Regions from separate parts of the Colwellia sp. BRX9-1 genome, predicted to be linked through region 2. Evidence: predicted binding sites of a transcription regulator. Region 2 holds the regulator's gene; the other holds the start of a gene.
What was found. Region 2 encodes FliA, which starts transcription of late flagellar genes. Its sites were predicted from a motif close to CTAAAGNTNNNNNNNNNNNNGCCGATA; they were not measured.
Positions count from the first base shown of each region.

Region 1 (3,639 bases), on a different contig from region 2:
TCTAAAGTGATGTAGATAACTTATCAAAACGTTCGTTTGGGTTACCCCTTGGAACTGGAGCGCATTCTAGACATATTTTGAAAAGGATCAAGCACTATTTTCATCTTTATGTTTGTTTGCTGAAAATAAAAACAATGTGGGCAATATACTCTCTAATCGCTCAATAAACATCAGTGTTCTTATTCCACCTATATAATAATCCATTTAAAGTGGCTTATATAAGCACTAAAATAGTGCTTTTAATTAATATGCTTATTTAGTGTAGTAAACTTTTTATTTTTTGCTTAATATAAGTAAGGTGTTATTTGCATATAAATTACACTTATCTTTTTTACAACTTTGTACTTTGTACAATATTCAAGGCTGGGTAGCAGGTACATTGCAATTTAGTTTTTTAATTTAGAATTTAAAATAATAATTAGGTATTCATATATGAAGTCTCCTCAAGGGTTAACATTTATAGTCGCAGTAGTATTTGCTGTTATTGCTTACATTTTATCAACTGTTATTGGCAGCTCACCAGAAATTACTGCGATATTAGTTTTAGTAAGTACTTTTATTGCGCCACTTATAGGTTCATCAACTACTGCAGAAAGTGCTGATGAAGAAATAAAAACGTTATATGTAGGGAATCTACCTTACCGAGCAAATGAATCATCGATCAGAGAGTTATTCTCTGAACATGGTCAAGTTCATTCTGTTCGTTTAATGAAAGATAAACATACTGGAAAGCGTCGTGGTTTTGGTTTTGTTGAAATGTCAGCTGATGCGGCTGATGCGGCTGTTTCATCGCTTAATGATACTGAATTTCAGCAGCGTACTTTGAAAGTTCGTGAAGCTAAGGAACGTCCAGAAAAAAATCTCGAAGAAGAATAACCGTTCTTCTTGGTAAGTTATCCTAAATAAACCCACGTTAGCGTGGGTTTATTTTATCTATTAAAGCTTAATGTTGTCAGACTTAACCGTATCTATTACTTTATCGAACTTTTCTTTAGCGACTTTATCGTCACCAAACTCAGCTTTAAAGACTGCATCAAGTAACTGACCAAAAGCATCATCATTCTTAGACAATATTTTATCTGCTTGATCTTGTAGTTGGTTAAACTGATCTAAGAAGTCAATTAAAGGCCTTAGGTCTTTTCCGACACTAGGCGCTAATTTATCATCCAACTCTGCCACTGCTGTATACGCTTGGCTAACATAACTGGTTTTTGTTTGTTGCAAGTCCATACTAAAACTAGTTATCTGTTTATTATCGAAGCCAAGTTCAACTGCTTTTTCAAAAGCTTTATTAACATCGCCATTAAAGAAATCTTTTTGTAATGAATTTACGTCTTTAATTAATGCTTCGATTGCTGCTTTTTCATCATCATCAAGTTCACCCTCTACGCTATAAGAAAAGTTGATTTCATGATACTGACTACTGGTACTACTATAATTTGTCGATTCCCCTTGGCTACTCTCTTGATACTGGTAAGCTTCTTTACTGGCATATTCTTGTAATTCGCTAAATGATATTGAAACTACATCACCGTCAGTAGTGGTAATACTCAGCTCGCTACTTTTTGAATTGCTTGTGTATAATTCGCTATCAATTGCTGTAGAACTGATAATTGGCGTTAACTCTGATACCTTCTCATTTGATTTATTGGCTGAAGGAAACATTTGTTCATGGAGGTCATCAATTCCCTTGTTAATAAGCGTACGACTTTTTTCTATACCTTGGTTTAAGTCATCGTCAAGCATGGCGAGATCTTTTAAATCGCCTTTTGCTTGATCAATACCTAAATTCGCCCCAGCACGCCCCTGCTCAAACATCTCTTTCAACTTGTCCTCACTCGCTCCATTTGCTTGGGCAGCTAAGATACTCGCGCTAACAAAGTCCATAACATTACGAGCCACTGCTTCGAAATCAAAAAGGCTAGTTGATGGCTCGCTTTCAGTTAACGCTGTTTTACTGATATCACTCATCACTACGTTAGTTGCTTGTGGTGCATCGGTAATCTTTTGAAAATTTGCTGAAATCTGACTAGAAATTGATTGAGATATAATTTTCATAGTAATGGCAGCACGATGGTTTAATGCCAGTGTATTAACTGACTCTGCTGGCATTTCTCGTTTAACGACTTCATTATTTGCTGGTTCACTTTTACGACTTTGCCCTAAATAATTCGGCAACCTTGTCTGATTATCAATTTTATTCATTGTTACTCTCCAGTATCTAATTAAATTTTAATTAAACACAATCAAAGATCTAAAGATCCTTAAATTTAATATGGCTATTATATCGGCATTTTTTCGTAAAACTTTAGCAAGAAGTCAATCTCTTGTATGAAAATTATAGACAAATGACTAGACAAAGTAATCACAATCGCTAAACTCAGCGCCTCTTTAATACTCACTAGAGTTGGGTATAATATTGTTTAATTCTTTCTACGTTTAAGGCTTATATATGTTTAGTCACATTGCACCACAATTTTATGATAAACAACTTGATAACAAACAGGATGATATCGCTAAATTGTTTAGTGATTTTGACTTACCAAATTTTGATGTTTTTCGATCAGAGCCTTTAAACTATAGATTACGAGCAGAATTTAGAGTTTGGCATGACAATGATGACTTATTTTATATTATGTTTAATAGTGAAACGAAAGAAAAGTATCGCGTCGACACTTTTCCGGTTGCCAGTAAACTCATTAATCAAGCTATGAAAGCCTTGCTTGACGAAATTAAAGATAAACCGTCACTTCGTCATCGATTATTTCAAGTCGATTTTTTATCAACGCTCAGTGGCGAGCTTTTAATAAGCTTGTTGTATCACAGACAATTAGATGAAGAATGGCTAACTGAAGCGGCAACACTAAAATCAACCCTTTCAGCAATAGCCCCTGTTGATATTATTGGCCGTGCTAAAAAACAAAAATTTATCCTTGATAAAGATTATGTCACTGAGAAGTTAACTGTTGGCGATAAAACTTATATCTACGAGCAAGTAGAAAATAGTTTTACACAGCCTAATGGGCACGTTAATGAGCAAATGCTACTTTGGGCAAAGCAAGGCACACAAAATATCGGTGGTGACTTAATCGAACTCTATTGTGGTAATGGTAACTTTAGTATCGCACTCGCTGAAAACTTTGATCGGGTATTAGGTACTGAAATATCGAAGACATCAGTAAAATCTGCACAAAATAATATCACCGCAAACCAGTTAACCAATGTTGATATAATAAGAATGTCCAGTGAAGATTTTAGTCAAGCGATGAATGGTGAGCGAGTATTTCGTCGTCTAGAAGGTTTCGATCTTAAAAGCTATAATTACGATACAGTATTAGTTGATCCACCAAGAGCTGGCCTTGACCCTGACAGCGTTGAGTTAGTCAGCCGATTTGAACGTATTGTTTATATCTCATGTAATCCTGAGACATTAAAAGAAAACTTAGTTGAACTAATAAAGACACACAATATTGAAAAATTTGCGTTATTTGATCAGTTTCCATATACCCACCATGTTGAAACAGGTGTGATACTTTCACGTAAAAAGTAACGTTTTTACTTTTTTACTCCCCTATTGCTAAATTCAGCAGCTCCCCGTGCTATAAAGCGCAGCTGCTGAATGGTACGCATTGATATTTG
Region 1 is NZ_JACGVM010000008.1:52-3,690, forward strand. Features, by position in the region: gene H4J76_RS09350 (RNA-binding protein) at 433-876, shown strand; gene H4J76_RS09355 (DUF5610 domain-containing protein) at 937-2,205, opposite strand; gene trmA (tRNA (uridine(54)-C5)-methyltransferase TrmA) at 2,453-3,550, shown strand; gene fabR (HTH-type transcriptional repressor FabR) at 3,556-3,639, opposite strand, start outside.
Region 1: the regulator FliA is predicted to act here: its motif matches at 2,286-2,312, upstream of H4J76_RS09355 (DUF5610 domain-containing protein).

Region 2 (3,639 bases):
TCCTAAACTTGATAAAAGGTCATCAACATCATCTTGGTCAGCGACAACATCATCACGTTGTGCTGCATTAACGATCGGGCCTTCAACTAAGTTATCACCTACTTTAGGTTTACTTCGCTCTGCATTACTATCTGTCGTAATACCAAAAGCGGTTAGCATACCAATCAAGCTATCCTCTACTTCACGAACTAGATCAATAACTTTACGAATAACTTGTCCGGTTAAATCTTGAAAATCTTGCGCCATCAAAACATCAGTCATTAAATCATGCATACGCACTGATTCTCTATCTGTCGTTTTTAATAATAAATCTATATCAACACATAAACTTTTAAATTCGGTTAATTCCAATTTGTTATGCATTAATTTTTGCCATAACGGATTAACAGCCTTTATTTGCTTTTGTATCGTATCCACAACGGGAAAAATAGATTCAACAGCATCCATGGTTTTATTAGCGGCTTCTTCCGTTCGCGTTATAACGTAGTTTAGACGTTCTTGAGCATCGGGGATATCTGCTGTCGCTAAATCATTTAACCTGGAATCTAATTGAAAATTATTTAATGAGTCATGTAGTTGGCGAGTCAGCTTGCCTATTTCAGCAAACAATTCAGAATTAATTGGATTTTGAATTTCAGCAATTAATTCATCTGCCTTGTCTTGTTGACCACTTTCTAAATATTCGACCAGTAGCTTTGCTTCTTCCAAAGAAACATGCACATTTGTATTCGCACTCATGCAAAAACCTCACGTTTAGATTAATTAATTATCTATCTAATTAAGGAATTAACCTAAGCGTTGAAATATTTTATCTAATTTGGCGTTTAACGTCGCTGCGGTAAATGGTTTTACAATATAGCCATTAACACCCGCTTGAGCCGCCATCACAATTTGTTCTTTCTTTGCTTCAGCAGTGATCAGCAATACTGGGATATGTGATAATTTCGCATCGGCACGGATGGCTTTGAGCAAATCAATACCTTGCATACCTGGCATATTCCAATCAGTTACAACAAAGTCAAAAGAGCCTTCTTTTAACATCGGTAAAGCAGTGCTACCGTCATCTGCTTCTGAAATGTTAGTGAAACCTAAATCTCGTAACAAGTTTTTGACGATACGTCTCATCGTTGAAAAATCATCAACAACAAGAACTTTCATATTTTTATCCAAGGCACCCTCCGGTGAGAACATTTTAAAATTGTGATTATATGTATATTCTACTCAACTTTGCCAAGATTGCATACGTCCTTTTAACCTATGCATCGCTTGACTGTGAATTTGGCTAACACGCGACTCACTTACATCAAGCACTTGACCAATCTCTCGAAGATTTAATTCTTCGTCGTAATATAGTGACAGTACTAGAGCTTCGCGTTCGGGTAAAGTGGAAATGCATGCTGTTAACGATTTTTTAAAAACTATTTTTTCAAAATTATCATAGGGATCGTTATTATTCACATCTTCCATATTCGATATAGCATCTGTCCCCGTACTTAAGTCTTCAATACCAATTATTTTACCGGTACTTACCTCACTTAGAATATGATGGTAGTCATTTAACGAAATATCAAGTTTTTCAGCAACTTCAATATCAGTTACATCACGACCTAAACTTGCTTCAAGCAATTTTATCGCTTCACTGACCATGCGGCTATTTTTATGAACAGAGCGGGGAGTCCAGTCACCACGGCGTATTTCATCAAGCATAGCACCACGGATACGAATACCAGCAAAGGTTTCAAAACTTGCACCTTTGCCGTGATCAAAATTATTAGACGCTTCAAGCAGGCCTATCATGCCTGACTGAATAAGGTCATCAACCTGCACGCTCGCAGGCAACCTTGCTAATAGGTGATAAGCGATTCTTTTCACTAAAACTGTATGCTGCGAAATTATAGCAGATTTATCAGTTTGAATACTGTAAGCATTTGGTTTTACCACTATCGCTCACTCGCTAAATTATAGGAAAGATATAGAACTTTCAACAAAGTACTCATATCTGATTACTATTGTTATTAATGTTCTAACAATTGTTCAATAAAAAACTCTAAATGACCTGACGCTTGTTTAGGCACCGGCCATTTAATTAAATTACCTGCTAAAGATTTAAAAGCAACCGCTGCAGGCGATTGTGGATAAGCTTCAACAATTGCTTTTTGTTTTCTAACGGAATTTCTTATATTTTCGTCAAATGGAATGACAGCAACGAGTTCAAGTGCAACATCTAAAAATCGATCGGTAACTTTAGAAAGCTTACCAAAGAGTTGCTGTCCTTCTCTTGGCGTTCTCACCATGTTGGCAACAACTTTAAATTTAAATACGCCATGATCTCGACTTAATAATTTCATTAGGGCGTAGCAATCAGTAATAGATGTAGGTTCATCACAGACCACTAACATCACATCTTGTGAGGCACGGCAAAAGCTTAGTACCATGTCGGAAATACCGGCTGCAGTGTCAACAATAAGTACATCAAATTTTGTGTTCATATCACTAAAAGCGCGAATTAAACCCGCATGTTCAGCAGGCGTTAAATCGACCATAGATTGTGAACCTGACGTAGCAGGAATGATATTAATACCAGCGGGACCTTCAATAATTATATCGTCTAATTCACATTCGCCAGAAAGCACATGTGATAAGTTACGTTTTACCCGCAAACCTAGCATAACATCGACATTAGCCAAGCCTAAATCGGCATCTAAAACTAAAACTCGTTGTCCTAATTGTCCAAGTGCAATAGCGGTATTAAGCGAAACGTTAGTTTTACCTACTCCGCCTTTACCGCCAGAGACAGCAATGACTTTTACCGGAGCTGAATTTTGCATTTTTCTTAAGCCACTTGCTTGATCATTCATTTATCGTCTTTCTCTACTTTCTTACGAATAGCCATCAATTAATTTAGTATAACCCTATAATCATTTAATCTGCATATTTTTATAGGGTTAAAATTCACATATTTAGAACAAGTTATGGAAATACAGCTGTATTAGCACTCATCGGTGCTGTTCGCCAATTTATTGGATTATTAATTTGATTTTTCGCGCTCATTTTATCAGCTAGCGTAACGAGTTTTTCAGCATTTGCAACTTTAATATCTTCAGGAACTCTTTGTCCATCCGTTAAGTAGCCTATAGCTAAACCGTTTTGAATCGAAGTGGAAATTATTTCTCCTATGCTAAGGCTTTCATCAAGTTTAGTATAAATACAGCCAGCTAAAGGTACTTTTTTAAAGCGATCAACATTTTCTTGCATAACTCGTTGCTGAGTATTAGCAGCTAACACTAAATAGTTGCGAATTCTGACCCTTGCATTAGAAACTAAAGTAGTTAGGTGTTTAGCTAAACGCATATCACGTTGCCCCATACCTGCAGTATCAATAAGTATCAGTTTCTTTTTGGAGAACTGTTGCAACAATGTATCTAAGGTTTTTGCATCACCAGCAAGCTTTACATCACAACCAATAATTCGGCCGTAAGTGGCTAATTGTTCAAATCCAGCAATACGGTAGTTATCTGTTGAGATCATCACCACTTGGTCTGCGCCATGAATCTGAGCAAACCGCGCCGCGAGTTTAGCTACAGTAGTTGTTTTACCTACGCCGGTAGGTCCCACTAATGAAACCACGCCACCACGATG
Region 2 is NZ_JACGVM010000001.1:524,374-528,012, reverse strand. Features, by position in the region: gene H4J76_RS02440 (protein phosphatase CheZ) at 1-738, opposite strand, end outside; gene cheY (chemotaxis response regulator CheY) at 787-1,170, opposite strand; gene H4J76_RS02430 (RNA polymerase sigma factor FliA) at 1,222-1,941, opposite strand; gene H4J76_RS02425 (MinD/ParA family protein) at 2,016-2,858, opposite strand; gene flhF (flagellar biosynthesis protein FlhF) at 2,971-3,639, opposite strand, start outside.